Regions from separate parts of the Bradyrhizobium sp. USDA 4532 genome, predicted to be linked through region 2. Evidence: riboswitches for the same ligand, from Rfam matches in the RefSeq annotation. Region 2 holds a riboswitch; each other region holds the start of a gene.
The links. A riboswitch is a leader RNA that binds a small molecule or an ion and turns the genes downstream of it on or off. The one in region 2 is predicted to bind cobalamin.
Positions count from the first base shown of each region.

Region 1: another riboswitch for cobalamin. It lies ahead of J2R76_RS31935 (TonB-dependent receptor); the one in region 2 lies ahead of J2R76_RS12995 (DUF1636 domain-containing protein).
Region 3: another riboswitch for cobalamin. It lies ahead of J2R76_RS30290 (TonB-dependent receptor); the one in region 2 lies ahead of J2R76_RS12995 (DUF1636 domain-containing protein).

Region 1 is NZ_JALJZN010000001.1:6,950,344-6,955,963, forward strand. It holds gene J2R76_RS31925 (GTP-binding protein) at 1-140, shown strand, start outside; partial or broken gene J2R76_RS31930 (IS5 family transposase) at 417-1,168, shown strand; cobalamin riboswitch at 1,304-1,500, shown strand; gene J2R76_RS31935 (TonB-dependent receptor) at 1,608-3,881, shown strand; gene J2R76_RS31940 (PepSY domain-containing protein) at 3,884-5,383, shown strand; gene J2R76_RS31945 (tetratricopeptide repeat protein) at 5,391-5,620, opposite strand, start outside.
Region 2 is NZ_JALJZN010000001.1:2,687,787-2,693,406, reverse strand. It holds gene J2R76_RS13005 (cobyric acid synthase) at 1-413, opposite strand, end outside; gene cobO (cob(I)yrinic acid a,c-diamide adenosyltransferase) at 425-1,078, opposite strand; cobalamin riboswitch at 1,115-1,327, shown strand; gene J2R76_RS12995 (DUF1636 domain-containing protein) at 1,421-1,795, shown strand; gene cobW (cobalamin biosynthesis protein CobW) at 1,792-2,826, shown strand; gene cobN (cobaltochelatase subunit CobN) at 2,826-5,620, shown strand, end outside.
Region 3 is NZ_JALJZN010000001.1:6,597,832-6,603,451, reverse strand. It holds gene J2R76_RS30310 (MBL fold metallo-hydrolase) at 1-53, shown strand, start outside; gene J2R76_RS30305 (ABC transporter substrate-binding protein) at 222-1,037, opposite strand; gene J2R76_RS30300 (ABC transporter ATP-binding protein) at 1,238-2,011, opposite strand; gene J2R76_RS30295 (iron ABC transporter permease) at 2,008-3,051, opposite strand; cobalamin riboswitch at 3,164-3,362, shown strand; gene J2R76_RS30290 (TonB-dependent receptor) at 3,471-5,620, shown strand, end outside.

The DNA.
Region 1 (5,620 bases), 4.3 Mb from region 2:
GCGGCCGCGCGACCTTGGCTGCGGGCGGCGTGCCGTCGCCCGGCGTGCCGCGCACGCGCATCGTGTTCATCGCCGAGATGGGTGCGCTGTCGCGCGCGGAGATTGATGAGGTGATGCAGGGATGCGTCGAGGCTCAGTGACGCGAACCTACGTTTCCCGTCATACTGAGGTGCGAGGGAAGCAGCGTCTCGAAGGATGAATCGGCCACCAGCCGGGCCGTGCATCCTTCGAGACGCGCGTGCCGCGCTCCTCAGAGCCTGACTGAAAAATGGGTGAGTGATCTCAGTGGGGTGTGATTCCATCGGATTTGCAAAGATTCGAGGGAGAGCACGATGCCCTGGACCAAGATCACTCGGGAGCAATATCGGCGGGACGATCTGCGTTATGCAAGCGATATGACCGATGCGGAGTGGGCGGTGATCAGACGCCTGTTGCCGCGAGCGAACCGGCGCGGCCGGCCGCGTAAGACGGAGCTGCGTCGTGTGATCGAAGCGATCCTCTATATCGTTTCGACCGGCTGCCAGTGGCGGGCGTTGCCGCAGGAGTTCCCGCCCTATTCGACGGTGCAGGGCTATTTTTATAGATGGCGGGATACAGGCCGGTGGCAGAGGATTGTCAGCGTGCTTGTCCGCCGGGCGCGAAAAAAGCTTGGACGGACACCGAAGCCGACGGCAGCCGTGATCGACAGTCAAAGTGCGCCAACCACGCAAGCTGGCGGACCGCGCGGCTACGATGCAGGCAAGCGCATCTACGGCCGCAAGCGGCATATCGTGACGGATACCAATGGCCTCCTCCTTGGGTTCATGTTCATCCGGCCAACGTTCAGGACTGCCATGGCGCCGTACCGCTGCTGAAGAACGTGCGGATGAACTTCCCCCGGCTGCGCCACGTCTTTGCCGACCGGATCTACCGCGGAAATCAACTCCTCGACGCGCTCTCAGACTGCGGTCCATGGACTGTCGAGATCGTCGAGCGGCCTCAAGGCGTCAAAGGCTTCCAGCTTCTGCCGAGGCGGTGGGTGGTTGAACGCACATTCGCTTGGTTCGGCAGATGCCGCCGCCTCGCCAAGGACTTCGAGGCGACGGTGGCAACCGAAGCTGCCTGGCTGCTGATTGCACACATCAGGCTCCTGACCCGCAGACTCGCGGCTGCAGCTAAGGTTGGGTGATTTATGAGTCAGACTCTCAGGATGACGGGTTGCCTTTCGGCGTCAGCCCTCGACGTCGCTGTGTCATCGCCGCAGCAGCATCTCGCAAAGCATGTGTGCGACAATCGCATCGAATTGACAGCCTTGCCGGCACCACCTATCGTTTTTGCCGACGGTTCCCTTCGGGGATCAAAAGGGAATGCGGTGCGAGGGTAACCCCAATGCCGCAGCTGTCCCCGCAACTGTAAACGGCGAGCCTTTCGTCAATTTTGCCACTGGGCCATCGGCCCGGGAAGGCGTCGACAGGCGATGACCCGTGAGCCAGGAGACCTGCCGTCAGTCGTGGTCACACGCGAGCACATCGGGCGGGGGCGTCCTGGTGGGATCGGAGCACTGCCTTTTTTGGCAATGCGCCAGTCCACGTTCGCGGTGACGTGCCACGTTACCGCGAGTCCTTTTCATGTCTCCGTCCTCTCCCGTTGCGCGCAAATGGCGCCTCGGTCTTCTCTGCTCCCTGTCATCATTGTTGTTGCCGGTCGAAGGCTCGGCACAAACGCCGCCACCAACCAGACTCGATCCGATTGAGGTCGCGCCTTCCGCTGCGGCAAAGCCGAAGCCTGCGGCGCGCAGCCGTGACATGACCGCTGCGGCGCGGCCACGGCCGAGGCCTGCAACAGCCGGCAACGCCCCGCGCGTCGCGGCGTCGGGCGTACCGGGATCGGCATCGCCGACGCTCAATGCCACCACGCAGGGCGGCACCGGCAGTCGTCTCAACCTGACCCCGCTGCAGACGCCGGCCAGCGTCGAGATCATCACGGCGCAGACCATCGCTGAACGCGGCCAGCATAATGTGCTCGATGCCGTCACCCAGGACGCGGCCGGGTTCGTCGCAACGCCGGCGCCAGGCAATGGCGGCCTGTCGTTCAGCACCCGCGGCTTTGCCGGCAGCAACTCGGTGATGACGCTGTATGACGGCACGCGCTTTTATATCGGCTCCGGCACGCAGACGTTCCCCTATGACACCTGGTCGACGCAGCGCATCGAAGTGCTGCGCGGCCCGGCCTCGGTGCTGTACGGCGAAGGCGCGATCGGCGGCGTCATCAACGTGATTCCGAAGAAGCCGCAGAGCACGCCCTATAACGAGGCCGAGGTTTCGCTCGACAGCAACATGACGCGGCGGCTCTCGGTGGACAGCACCGGTCCGATCAATCCCAATGTGTCGTACCGCATCAACGCCACCGGCAACATGTCGGACAGCTGGGTCGATCGCGACAAGACCTCGAACGCGGTGGTCTCCGCTGCCGTGCGGGTGCAGGCGTCGGACAATCTCGCCTTCACGCTCTCGGAAGATTACGGCGATCGCAGCCCGTCGCGCTATTTCGGCACGCCGCTGATCAACGGCGCGATCCAGGACGCGCTGCGCTTCAAGAACTACAATGCAGCGGACAGCGCGATCCGCTATCAGGACAGCTGGACCCGGTTCAAGACCGAGTGGGACGTCGCCGACGGCATCAAGGTCAACAACACGCTGTATTACCTGACCAGCGAGCGGCACTGGCGCGACATCGAGAACTACACCTGGAATCCGAAGACCCAGCTGATCGATCGCACGAGCTATATCGAGATCTTCCACGACCAGAAGCAGCTCGGCAACCGGATGGATACGACCTTCAGCGGCCACGTGTTCGGCCTTGCGAACCAGGTCGTCGCCGGGTTCGACGTCAACCGGATCGACTTCACCCATACCAACAACTCGCCCTATGGCGGCGCGTCGTCGGTCAATCCTTATGTGTTCGATCCCGGATCGTTCTTCGCCACGACGACGGCGACCACGCCGGGCTTCAACGCGATCGTCAATCAATACGCGCTGTTCGCCGAGGATCGGCTCTCGCTGACCGATCAGTTGTCGCTGGTGACCGGGGTCAGGTATGATCGCCCCGGAGTGGACCGCACCGACTACAAGACGCCGGCAAACAGTTTTGAGACGACGCTATCGGGCACTAGCTGGCGCGCGGGCCTCGTTTACGAGCCGATCAAGAATCTCGCGTTCTATGGCCAGTACGCGGTCGGCGTCGATCCGGTCAGCAATCTGATCTCACTGTCGACCACGCAGAAGACATTCCAGCTTGCGACCGGCAAGCAGACCGAGATCGGGGTCAAGCAGTCGTTCTGGGGCGGCCGCGGCGAGTGGACGCTGGCCGCCTACGAGATCGTCAAGACCGGGCTCACGATTCCCGATCCCGGCAACCCTACCGGCGGCGTGGCATTGCAGATCGGCCAGCAATCATCCCGCGGGGTCGAAGGATCGATCGGGCTCGCGCTGAACGACGGCTGGCGCGTCGACGCCAATCTTGCGCTGTTGCGCGCCAGATACGACAACAACAGCCAGGTGGTCGGCGGCAAGATCGTCAGCTTCAACGGCAATGTCCCGGTCAACGTGCCGCAGCAGGTCTCGAATGTCTGGCTGACCTGGGATTTCGCGCCCAACTGGTCGGTCTATGGCGGCGTGCAGATCGTCGGTGCGATGTACTCCGATCTTGCCAACACCCAGCTGCGTCCGGGCTACAATGTGGTCAATGGCGGCGTCAGGTGGAAGCCGGATGACCGCACCACGGTCGCGTTCCGCGTCTACAACCTGTTCGACAAGGCTTACGCGGCGACCTCGAACGGCACCGGGCAGTGGCTGCTAGGCATGCCGCGTACCGCCGAATTGTCCGTCAACGTGAAGTTCTGACCATGCGCAACGCTCTGATCCGGCGCGGGCGGCGGTGGCTCTATATCGTCCATCGCTGGATCGGCATTGCGACGTGTCTCCTGTTCGCGATGTGGTTCATCTCCGGCCTTGTCATGATGTACGTGGCCTTTCCGCGCCTTACCGACAGCGAGCGCCTCGCCGCGCTTCCTGTCATTCCCTGGAGCAAGGTGCGGGTCACGCCTGATCGCGCGATGGCGATCGCAGGTGTCGAGCGTTATCCGCGTGACCTGCGGCTTTCGATGATGGACGACACGCCCGTCTATCGGGTGACCGCCTGGAAGGCAGGGACGATCACCATTTCGGCGACCGACGGCAGCGTGATCGACCGGATCACGCCCGACCAGGCGCTGGCCATTGCCGCTCATCATCCGCATGCCGTGCAGCCTCGCTTGATCGAAACGATCACGCGCGACCAATGGTCGGTGACCGCGCGCTTCGATCCGTTGCGGCCGCTCTATCGGATCGGCCTCGGGGACGCCGATGGCACCGAACTCTACGTTTCCTCGCGCACCGGCGAGATCGCGCTCGACACCACGCGGCGCGAGCGCGTCTGGAATTGGCTCGGCTCGATCCCGCACTGGATCTATCCGACCGTGTTGCGCAAGGACGGCCCGCTGTGGCGGGATGTGGTGCTGTGGATCTCGGGTGTCTGTCTTGTCGTCGCGGTCACCGGCTTCTGGATCGGCGTCCTCCGCCTGCGGCTGATGCGCCGCTACGCTGATGGCGCCGTCTCGCCCTATCGCGGCTGGATGGCCTGGCATCACATCGCCGGCCTGGTCGGCGGCATCTGCGTCTTGACCTGGATGTTTAGCGGCTGGCTGTCGCTCAATCCCGGTGGCGCGTTCTCCGGCCGCGGCGTCACCCGCGAGATCGCGATCGGCTATAGTGGCCATGACACGGCCGACATCGTCGCCGGCTTCCAGTCGTCGCCATCGATGCCTGCGGTGGAGGCCCGCTTCGTCTGGATCGGCGGACACCGGTTAATGTTGCTCGACGACGGCAACGGCGGCCGCAGCATCGCCGATCCTGTGACCGGTGCGCGGATGACCCTCTCGCGCGACGAGGTCATCGCTGCCGCCCGACACGCAATGCCCGGCGCTGCGATGACATCAGCGCGGCAGCTCGATGAACCCGACGCCTATTGGTACACGCTGCACCAGGCGCGCGAGCTTCCGGTATTGCGGATCGGGTTCGACGATCCCGCCCGCACCTGGCTGCACATCTCCCCCGTCACCGGCGAGATCCTCGAGCGCAGCGACGACAGCCGCCGGTCCTACCGCTGGCTGTTCAACGCGCTGCACAGCCTCGATGTCCCGCTGCTGCTGCGCATCTGGCCGGCGCGCGACGTCGTGGTGTGGCTGCTATCGGCGGCTGGTACGATTATCTCGATCAGCGGGATCGTGATCGGGTGGCGCCGGTTGCGGCGGCGGAAGGTACGAGGCAGGCGCGTGTCGGCGGGCCTCGTGCGCACACCCCCGTAAGGCGCGATTACTTGGCGGTCAGGTGCACGTCCGGCGCCGGCCGATCGGGGGCCCATTCCAGTGCAAACCGCTGACCGGCGATGATCTCATAGGTCGAGAGCTTGGATGCGACCGCATCGCGGAAACGGAGATAGGCATCGCGCTGCCGCCCGTTCGAGCGGGCCGCGGCCAGATTGAGCCATTTGTAGGCCAGCACGAAATCCGTCGGAACGCCGTGACCCTTGTCGTACATCAGGC
Region 2 (5,620 bases):
GCGGGACTGCCGGCGCCCTCGACCAGCACCAGATCGGCGCGCTGCTTCAGGCGCGCAAAACTCTCCAGCACCGCGCCCGTCAGCGATGGTTTCATGCCGGCATATTCGCGCGCGCGTGCGGTGGCGATCCGTTTGCCGTGCACGATGACCTGGGCGCCGACATCGGTCTCGGGCTTCAGCAGCACCGGGTTCATGTCGGTGTGCGGCTCGACGCCGGCGGCGAGCGCCTGCAACGCCTGTGCGCGGCCGATCTCGCCGCCATCGACGGTCACGGCGGCGTTGTTCGACATGTTCTGCGGCTTGAACGGCAGCACGCGCAGGCCGCGCCGTCTCGCGGCGCGGGCGAGGCCGGCGACGATGAGCGATTTGCCCACGTCCGAGCCGGCTCCCTGGATCATCAATGCGCGCGCCATCGTGATGCCCGTCAGAACTCGACGCCCGGCTGGGCCTTGATGCCGGAGCGGAACGGATGCTTTACCAGCGTCATCTCGGTGACGAGATCGGCAATCTCGATTAGCTCCTCCTTGGCGTTGCGCCCGGTGAGCACGACATGGGTCATCGGCGGCTTCGACGTGGTCAGGAAGTCGACGACATCGGCGATCGCAAGGTAATCGTAGCGTAGCGCGATGTTGATCTCGTCGAGCACGACCATGCGCAGGCTCGGGTCTGCGATCAGCTGCTTGGCCTTTTCCCAGCCGGCTTGCGCTGCCGCGATGTCGCGGGCGCGATCCTGCGTCTCCCAGGTAAAGCCTTCGCCCATTGCGTGGAATTGACAGAGATCGCCGAAATGCCCGGTGAGCAGGCGGCGCTCGCCGGTATCCCAGGCGCCCTTGATGAACTGCACCACGGCGCAGGGAAAGCCGTGCGCCACACAGCGCACAATCATGCCGAACGCGGAGGACGATTTTCCTTTGCCGGCGCCGGTATGGACGATGATCAGGCCCTTTTCACCGCTCTTGGTCGCCATGATGCGGTCGCGGGCGGCCTTCTTTTTCGCCATCTTGTCCGCGTGGCGCGCATCCGGCGAAAGATCGGTGCCGACGGCGCCGTCTTCAGCGCCCTTTCCATCAGAAGTCATCACATTCCTTCGGCTTGACAAGTGCGAGGCTTGGACGAATGGTGGTCCCGCGTCGGTTCCTGTCCTACGACAGGCGAAGAGGGAATGCGATAGGGCTCCGCTGAATCGGGCCCGAAGCGCAGCCGCCCCCGCGACCGTGACCGGAGAGATGCCCAAGCCACTGATTCCATACGGAGTCGGGAAGGTGGGCATCGAAGGGTAAAACCTGCTCCGCAAGCCGGGAGACCTGCCAACGCAGCATGTTGTGAAACCGGCGGACGGGGTGTTCCGCGACGGGGAACGAACCTGTCCAAAATCGGTTCGTGTGCCTCATCGCTTCCCGCTGTCAATCCAGGAAGGGCGATGAGCGTTACACTTCATGTCTGCATCACCTGCCGCGCCGGCCAGACGCCGGCGGAAGGTGAGCTCGCGCCCGGTGCACGCCTGCATGCCGCGCTTGTCGAGGCCGGCGTGCCTGATGACGTCAATCTGGTTCCCGTCGCATGCCTGTCGGCCTGCAGCCAGGGTTGCTCGGTCGCGCTCAGCGCGCCGGGGCGGTGGTCCTATGTCTACGGCGGCCTGTCCGCTGATAATGCCGCGGATGTGATCGCCGGTGCCTCCGCCTATGCGGCGGCGCCCGACGGCATCGTGCCGTGGCGCAGCCGTCCGGAAATCTTCCGCAAGCAATCGCTCGCCCGCATTCCACCTCTTCCCGTCGTGCCGGAGGCCGCAGAATGACCACGCTCGCCAAAATTCCGGTCACCGTCGTGACCGGCTTTCTCGGCTCCGGCAAGACGACGCTGATCCAGCATCTGATCCGCAATGCCAACGGCAAGAAGCTCGCGGTGCTGGTCAACGAATTCGGCAGCGAAGGCGTCGACGGCGACATCCTGAAGTCGTGCGCCGACGCCAATTGTCCGGCCGAGAACATCGTCGAACTCGCCAATGGCTGTATCTGCTGCACCGTCGCCGATGATTTCATCCCGGCGATGGAGCAGTTGCTGGCGCGGAACGTGAAGCCCGATCACATCGTGATCGAAACTTCCGGGCTCGCGCTGCCGAAGCCGCTGCTGAAAGCGTTCGACTGGCCGGAGATCCGTTCGCGGATCACGGTCGACGGCGTGATCGCGCTCGCCGACGCCGAGGCCGTCGCCGCCGGCCGTTTTGCGCCTGATCCGGCCGCGGTGGATGCGCAGCGTGCGGCGGACGACAATCTCGACCACGAGACGCCGCTGTCGGAAGTGTTCGAGGACCAGATCGCATGTGCCGATATCGTGCTGCTGACCAAGGCGGACCTCGCGGGGGCGGAGGGGATCAAGGCAGCGAAAGAGGTGATCGCGGCCGAGATGCCGCGCGAGGTGCCGATGTTGCCCGTCGTCGACGGCACGATCGACGCGCGCGTGATCCTCGGGCTCGGGGCGGCGGCGGAAAGCGATCTCGCGGCGCGGCCGTCGCATCACGATGGCGAGGAGGAACACGAGCACGACGATTTCAATTCCGTCGTGATCGATCTTCCGGAAGTTTCGGATGTCGACGCGCTGGTCGCCTCGATCAAGGGGCTGGCGCGCGAGCAGAACGTGCTGCGCGCCAAGGGCTACATCGCGGTCGAAGGCAAGCCGATGCGGCTGTTGGTGCAATCGGTCGGCGAGCGGGTGCGGCATCAGTTCGACATGCCCTGGGGTGCCCGGGCGCGGCGGTCGAAGCTCGTCGTGATCGGCGAACATGCCGACATCGATGAAGCCGCGATCAGGGCACGGCTTGGTGTCTGATGCACGTCGTCTTCCGCGAGAGCCGCGGCCTTGAGGAGACCGCGACGCCAAGGGACCTCGGCCAGGATCCGGCCGATCTCGTGGTGTTGTCGTTTTCCGACAGCGATCTTGCTGCCTTCGCGGCCGGCTGGCGGCGGGGCCGTGCTGCGCTGCCGTCGCTGCGGCTCGCCAATCTCGCGGAGCTGCGCCATCCGCTGTCGGTCGATACCTATATCGAGCGGACGCTCTCGCACGCCCGCGGCATTCTGGTGCGGCTGATCGGCGGCGAGCCCTATTGGTCATACGGGCTGGCCGCGGTGCATCGGCTGGCGAAGGAGCGCGGCATCGCCCTGGTCGTGCTGCCGGCCGATGGCCGCGACGATCTGCGGCTGGATGAGTTCTCGACCTTGCCGGTCTCGACGCTGCGCCGTCTGAAGGTGCTGTGCGACAAGGGCGGCCCCGTTGCGGCGCAGGCCGTGATCGCGCAACTGGCGCTGGCGTCCGGACTTTATGCCGGACCCGTGGTCGGCGAGATCGATCTTCCCGAGATCGGCGTCTACGATTCCCAGCGCGGTGCCATCGCGGCGTTGCCGGCACCGGACGGCCGGCCGCGCGTGCTGGTGACGTTCTATCGTTCCTACCTCGCGGCAGGCGATACGGCGCCGGTCGATGCATTGATCGATGCATTGCGTGAGAGGGGCTTTGATGCCCACGGTGTGTTCGTCACCTCGCTGAAGGCGGCGGGCGTGGCGGATTGGCTGCGCGCTCAGTTTGCGCAATGCGCTCCAGCGGCGATCGTCAATGCGACCGCGTTTTCCGCGGCCGGTGACGACGGCACGACGCCGTTCGACGCTGCATCATGCCCGGTGTTCCAGGTCGCGCTGTCGACCGCGCGGCGCGAGGATTGGGCCTTGTCGCTCCGCGGGCTCTCGCCCGGCGATCTCGCGATGCATGTGGTGCTGCCGGAGGTCGACGGCCGCCTGTTCACAGGGGTCGTGAGCTTCAAATCGCCTGGTGAGCGCGATCTTGAGCTGCAATTCGCGCATCTTGCGCATCGACCGGATGCCGAGCGCGTCGCTGCAGTTGCCGCACGCGTGGCCGCCTGGCATCGGCTTGCCAGCAAGCCGGCACAGGAGAAGCGGCTCGCGCTGGTGCTCTCGAACTATCCCGGCCGCCCGCATCAGATCGCGCATGCCGTCGGCCTCGATGCGCTTGCCTCGGTCGGGGCGATGCTGGCTGATCTCGCGGGCGCGGGATTTGACCTTGAGCCGGTGGAGTCACTGGGCGACATTCTTTTGCGCAGGAATTTGACGTGGAACATCGCCGACTATCGTGCGGCGCTTTCCGGCCTTCCCGAGCTGCTGCAGGGCGATCTCAGCCGCGCATGGGGCGCGCCGGAAGATGATCCCGATTGCCGTGACGGCGCATTTCATTTCGCGGCGATCTGCTGCGGCAAATCGGTCATCGCCGTTCAGCCGGAGCGCGGTGAGGTGGGACAGCGCGACGCCGACTATCACGATCTGGCGCGCACGCCGCGCCATGCCTATGTCGCGTTCTATCTGTGGCTCAGGCGGCAGGCCATCGATGCCGTCGTCCACATCGGCGCGCACGGAACGCTGGAATGGCTGCCCGGCAAGTCGGTTGCGCTGTCGCCCGCATGCTGGCCGGAGGCGCTGATCGGCGATCTGCCTGTTGTCTATCCCTTCATCGTCAACGATCCCGGCGAGGCGGCGCAGGCCAAGCGCCGGATCGGTGCCGTGACGATCGGTCATCTGCCGCCGCCACTGGCACAGGCCGCGGTCCCCAAAGGCTTGCGCAATCTTGAGCGCTTGCTCGATGAGTATTCGACCGCCGATGGTCTCGATCCGGCGCGGCGGCAGCGCCTGATCGCCGCGATCCGCGACGAAGCGCGCATCGCCGGGCTGGAGGACGATCTCGGTCTCGCCGCGTCGGTCTCCGCGGCCGAGGCCATTCCGCAGATCGATCGTTTCGTCTGCGACCTCAAGGAAAGCCAGTTCGGCGACGGCCTGCATGTGTTCGGGCAGGGCGCTTGCGGTGAGGCGGAGAAGGAGGCGTTGCTGGGTGCGCTCGCCGGCCGGCGTGTTGCGCCGGGGCCGTCGGGCTCGCCCTATCGCGGGCGCAGCGACGTGCTCCCGACCGGGCGCAATCTGTTTGCGGTCGATCCGCGCGCGGTGCCGACGCCGTCGGCGCATGCGCAAGGCGTGAAGCTTGCTGAAGAGCTGCTGCGCCGTCATTTGCAGGATCACGGCGACTGGCCGAAGGGACTCGTGGTCGACCTCTGGGGCTCCTCGACGATGCGCACCGCCGGCGAGGACTTTGCGATGGCCCTGCATCTCGCGGGCATCGCGCCGCGCTGGGATCACGGCTCGGGGCGGGTGTCGGGCTACGACATCATCGCGCCGGCAGAGCTCGGCCGGCCGCGCATCGACGTCACGCTGCGCGTGTCGGGGCTGTTCCGCGACGTCTTCTCAGGGCTGGCCCAGTTATTCGAAGCCGCGGCGGAGGCGTTGTCCGAACGCAGCGACGAGGCGGACGAGAATCCTTACCGGCAGCGCATCGCGCGCGTGTTCGGTCCTCGCCCCGGACATTATGGCGTTGGCATTTCGTCGGTCCCCGACGTCTTCACACCGGAGGCGCGCGAGGCGGCCGGCGAAGCCTGGTTGTCGGCATCGTCGTGGGCTCTCGCATCCGACGGCGAGATGCGGCCCGATCGCGCCGGCATCGAGGCGCGGCTCGCGGCTGCGGACAGTTTTGTTCACACCCAGGATCTGCCGGAGACTGATCTGCTGCTGGC
Region 3 (5,620 bases), 3.9 Mb from region 2:
ATGGCGGCATCGATGCGTGGAAGAAGGCCGGCGGGCCGGTGGTGATGGGATAGTCTCATAACCCTTTAGCCCGCTCGCAAATATCTCACCGTCTGAGGTGCGAGCGAAGCGAGCCTCGAAGGGCGACGGCCACACTCCTTCCGCGAACTCCTGGAAGTATCCGGGCCGTGCATCCTTCGAGACGCGGCTTCGCCGCTCCTCAGGATGACGGGTTTGGAAGGTCACTGCGTCACTCGCTGCAACTCTTCCGTCAGGCGATCCAGCGCATCCGCCAGCATCACGCCGCCGCACACCGTGAGCCGCTCCGGCAGCACGATGCGCTTGCTTTGCGGATAGAAGCGCTCCAGCGCCGGATGCAGCAGGAAGGCGCGACCGTCATCCTCGGCGCGGTCGCCGGCTTCCGACACCAGGATGAAATCCGGCCGGAGTTTTACGATCGCCTCCAGCGAAGCAAACCCGCCTGCGCCGACGCCAAGTTCGCCGGCGGCGTTGGCGAGGCCGGCTGCCGCCAGCAGCGAGCTGACCAGGCTATGGTCGCCCGAGACAAAGCCGCGCCGCTCCAGCGGCAGCACGCGGTAATGATGCGCGCTTGCCGCCGCCCGCGCATGCGCGATCGTCGCATCGAGGCGCGCGATCTCGGCCTCCGCGCGATCGGGATGCTGCACCACATCGCCCATCGCGCGAATCTGGTCCTTCACCTCGTCCAGCGTGCGCGGCACGGTGAATTCGACGAGGTGCAGCCCGTGGGCCTTCAACAGATCGCGGGTCGCGCGCTTGTCGAACAGGCTGACCACGACGAGGTCGGGCTTGAGCAGCAGCACGTCCTCGGCCTCGCCGGACAGGCGCGGAAAGTTTCGCGCCTTCTCCGCGGCCCAGGATTGCCAGGCATCGCGCGAGAAGCGGCTGAGGCCGATAATCTGGTCCGGATCGGCCAGCGACAGCACGAGCTGGTCGCTGCAGACATTCATCGAGACGATGCGCGGTCCGGCGGCGAACGCGGCGCCGGCGGAAATAAGCCACAGCAGTATCGCGACCACCGCACCAAGATGAAGCGAAGCGAGATGGCTGCCACGCTGAAGGTGCGCCCCCTCTCCCGCTTGCGGGGGAGGGTTGGGGTGGGGGTTTCGCCGCGAGCCATATCGTGGAGAGAGCCCCCACCCGCTGCGCTCGTCGAGCGCAGCGACCTCCCCCGTAAGCGGGAGAGGTGAACTGAGCTTGTGGTGAGGCCGTGGCCACATCAGACGTCCGCCCACGGCACGATGACGGCTTCGCGCTGAAATTCGGCGCGATAGGCGCTGACCCGGAACACGCTGGCGAGGACGCTCTCCGACAGTGCCTCGACGGGCGCGCCTTGCGCTGCCAGCCGCCCCTCCGCGAGCACCAGCACATGATCGGCAAAGCGCGCGGCGAGTCCCAGGTCATGCGTCACCACGATCACCAGCACACCGGCATCGGCGACGTTGCGCAGCTTCTGCATCACGTCGATCTGGTGGCGTGGATCGAGCGAGGCGGTCGGCTCGTCGGCGAGGATCACCGGCGCCTCCACCGCGAGCACCCGGGCCAGCGCGACGCGGCTGCGCTCGCCGCCGGAGAGTTCGGTGACGCGGCGATCGCTGAACTCAGTGACGTCGACCGCCTGCATCGCGCGCAGCACCGCCTCCATATCCGTCTGCGACAGCCGCGCCGGATCGGTCGCGCCGTGCGGATAGCGGCCGAGCGCGACGATGTCGCGCGCCGGCAGCGGCCAGTGCACCATGTGCCCCTGCGGCAGGTAGGCAAAACGTTTCGCACGCTCGCGCAGCGGCAGCGACGCCAGCGGATCGCCGCCGATCCGGATCTCGCCGCCCGACGGAATCAGCCCGGAGAGTGCGCGCAGCAGCGTGGTCTTGCCGGCGCCGTTCGGCCCGACCAGCGCGACCAGATGGCCCGATGGCAACGACAGCGAGACATCGTGCAGCACCTTGCGGCTGCCGAGCGAGGCATTGAGAGCGGCGGCGGAGAGCAGCGTCATGCCACGCCTCCGCCGAGCGCGCGGCGTTCGCGCATGATCAGATAGAGGAAGAACGGCACGCCGATGATCGAGGTCAGCACGCCGACCTTGATGTCGGAGGTCGAGGGAATGATGCGCACCGCGATGTCGGCCGCGAGCAGCAACGCCGAGCCGGTGAGCGCACTGGGCACCAAGAGCCGCGCCGGATCGTGACCGATCACGGGACGCATCAGATGCGGCGCAACCAGGCCGATGAAGCCGATCGTGCCGGTGACTGCGACCGCGCCGCCGACGCCAAGCGCCACGCCCGTGATCACGAAGAGCCGCAACCGCCCGACGTCGACGCCGAGGCTCTGCGCCGCCTCCTCGCCAAGCGTCAGCGCGCGGAAGGCGCTCGCCTGGCTGAGCAGGATGGCGGCGCCCGCGACGATGAAGGGCAGCGCCAGCGCCACGTGCTGGAAGCTGCGGTCCTCCAGCGAGCCGAGCAGCCAGAACGCGATCTCCAGCACCACAAACGGATTGCTCGAGAGATTCATCACCAGTGCGGTCGCGGCTCCCGCAAAGCTCGAGATCGCGAGCCCAGCGAGGATCAGGATCAACAGCCCGGCATTGCTGCCGGCGATCGCAAGCAGCGCGAACACCGAGCCGAAGGCGGCGATGATCGCCACCACCGGCAGCGCGTAGGAGCGCACATCGGCGAGGCCCAGCGCGATCACCAGCACCGCGCCGAACGCCGCCGATTGCGGCGCGCCGAATAGCGACGGCGAGGCCAGCGGATTGCGCAGCAGCCCTTGCAGCGCCGCACCGGACAGCCCGAGAATGCCGCCGATCGCAAATGCCAGGATGGTGCGCGGCAGGCGGATCTCGCGCACGATCACCTGCGCCACATCGCTGCCGCCGCCGAACAGCGCCTCGATCACCGCGAGCGGCGACAGCCGCACCGGCCCGATGCCGAGCGAGAGCACACACAGCAGGACCACGAGCGCGAGCAGCGCCGCCGTGGCGCCCCACCGGCGCCGCGCCGCGACCTCGGCCGCCAAGGCAAAATCCTGCGCGCTCATCGGATCCATGCTCTTACAGCGATCGCCGTGGCAGACAAGCGACACTCGACAAAAACCGTGGCCGCGCGGCCGCCGCCCGACTTCCGCCGGATTGACTTTGCTACCCGGCCGAACCCTAGATGAACATGACGGTTCTTTCATGAGATGAAAAGGGAATGCGGTACGGGGAAACTTCCCCAACGCCGCGGCTGCCCCCGCAACTGTATGCGGTGAATCCTTCGTCACAGGCCACTGGGAATCTCGGTCCTGGGAAGGCGACGAAGGGTAACGACCCGCGAGCCAGGAGACCTGCCGTCAGCCGTGGTCACACGCGATGCTGCCGGTCGGGGAGTACAGGCATGAGCTTCACCTGATGCTGTGAGCACGATGGTGAGACTGGTTCGCGGTGACGTGCCACTGACGTTGCCGAGGCCTTGCTTATGTTCTCCTTCCCTTTCCATCGGCGGCGCCGCGCGCTTCTGCTCGCGTCGACGATGATCGCGCCGGCGATCCTTGTCTCCGCAGCGCGGGCGCAGCAGGCACCCGCTCCCGATCAGCTGCCGGCGATCGAAGTCACCAAGCCGGGCGACCAGAACGTCACGCGCGCCAGGCCGGCCGCTGACGAAGCGCCGGCGCCGCGACGCCCGGCGCCGGGCACCTCGCAAGGCAACAATACAGGCAGCGGAGCCGGATCGGGCACGACAGGGACCGGCGTGGCCACCGGAACGGGCGGCACCGGCGGCCGCCAGTTCGCCGGCATTGTCGGCTCCTCCTCGGCCGTGATCACCGCCGACGACATCGCGCATTCGCCGGTGCAGTCGTTACCCGAGATCCTCGCGCAGGTGCCGGGCGTGCAGCTGCAAACGCCCTATGGCGGACCGAACGGCGCCAAGACGTCGGTCGACCTGCGCGGCTTCGGCGCATTCGCGACCGACAATACCCTTTTCCTGCTCAACGGCCGCCGCCTCAACGACGTCGACAAGGCCGGCTTCGACCTCACCACGATTCCGCTCGATTCGATCGAGCGCATCGAGATCACGCGCGGCAACAGCGGCGCGGTGCTCTACGGCGACAACGCGGTGGGCGGCGTCGTCAACATCATCACCAAGACCGGCGTCGGCGGCCCGCCGACGACGATGCGGGCCGAGGCCGGAGTTGGCTCGTTCAACACCCGCATGGCCGCGGTCTCCGCGGCGCTCAATTCCGGCCCGTGGTCCACCTCGTTCTACGGCAACGGCATCAAGTCGGACGGCTACCGCGTCAACAATGCGCTCGACCAGCGCAACGCCGTCGGCAACATCAACTACACGACGCCTGATCTCACCGCCTTCCTGACCGTCACCGGCAGCGACCAGAAGCTCGGCCTACCCGGCGGACGGCTGGTCGATCCGTCGATCGGCGTGAACGAGCTGCTCACCGATCGCCGCGGCGCCGCGACGCCCTTCGACTATGCCAACCAGCAGACCGCCAGCGTCACCGCCGGCTTCACCAAGACGCTGATGAACGGCGTCGACCTCATCGTCGACGGCGGCTGGCGGCAGCGCGAGACGCAGAGCGGCTTCTTCGGCACGGTGCCGACCATCAGCTTCGCCTCGACCTACAATGACGCCGCGCTGCAGACCTGGTCGCTGACGCCGCGGCTCAGCGTCAAGAATGTGATGCTGGGCGTGCCGTCGACGATCCTGACCGGCATCGACTATTACGATTCGAGCTTCCGCGAGGCGCGCGGCGCCTATCAGGGCGTCGACCCGTTCCACATCTACAATATCGAGCAGCAGAGCGTGGCCGGCTATTGGCAACATACGCTGGGCCTGTTGCCAACGACCGACATCTCCTACGGCGCGCGCGTCCAGAATACCAGCATCTCGGCGCGCGATCGCTACGACCCGAATGCGCCGTTCGCGTTCGACACGCAGGCGGCACCGCTCGACAGCAACGAGACGCAATACGCCCTGCATGTCGGCGCCGAGCATCGCCTGACCGACACCTTCTCGGTGTTCGGCCGCGCGGCACGCGCATTCCGCACGCCTGATGTCGACGAACGCGTCGCGTCGGGTCCGTCATTCGACCCGCTGACCTTCGCCCCGATCCCGCAGAATTTCCAGCTCAAGACCCAGACCTCGCAGGATGTCGAGGGCGGCTTTCGCGTCAGGACCAACCTGTTTCAGGTCCAGACCAGCGTCTATCTGATGGATCTCGAGAACGAAATCCATTTCAACCCGGTGCTGTTCTTCAACACCAACCTCGACCCCACCCGCCGCTATGGCTCGGAAACCAGTGCCTCGCTCAAGTTCAGCGATACGGTGACCCTGCGCGGCGGCATGGCGATCACCCGCGCGGTGTTCCGCGAAGGCATCTGGGCCGGCAACGACGTGCCGCTGGTGTCGCGCTACACCGGCAATCTCGGCGTCACCTGGAATATCTGGCAGAACTATCTGGTGTTCGACGCCACGGTGCGGGCCTGGAGTTCGCGCATCATGGACAACGATCAGGCCAACACCCAGAGCCGGATTCCCGGAAACGCCACCGCCGATATCAAGCTGAGCGGGCAAGTTGACCGCTTCTTCTGGTCACTGAGCGTGAACAACCT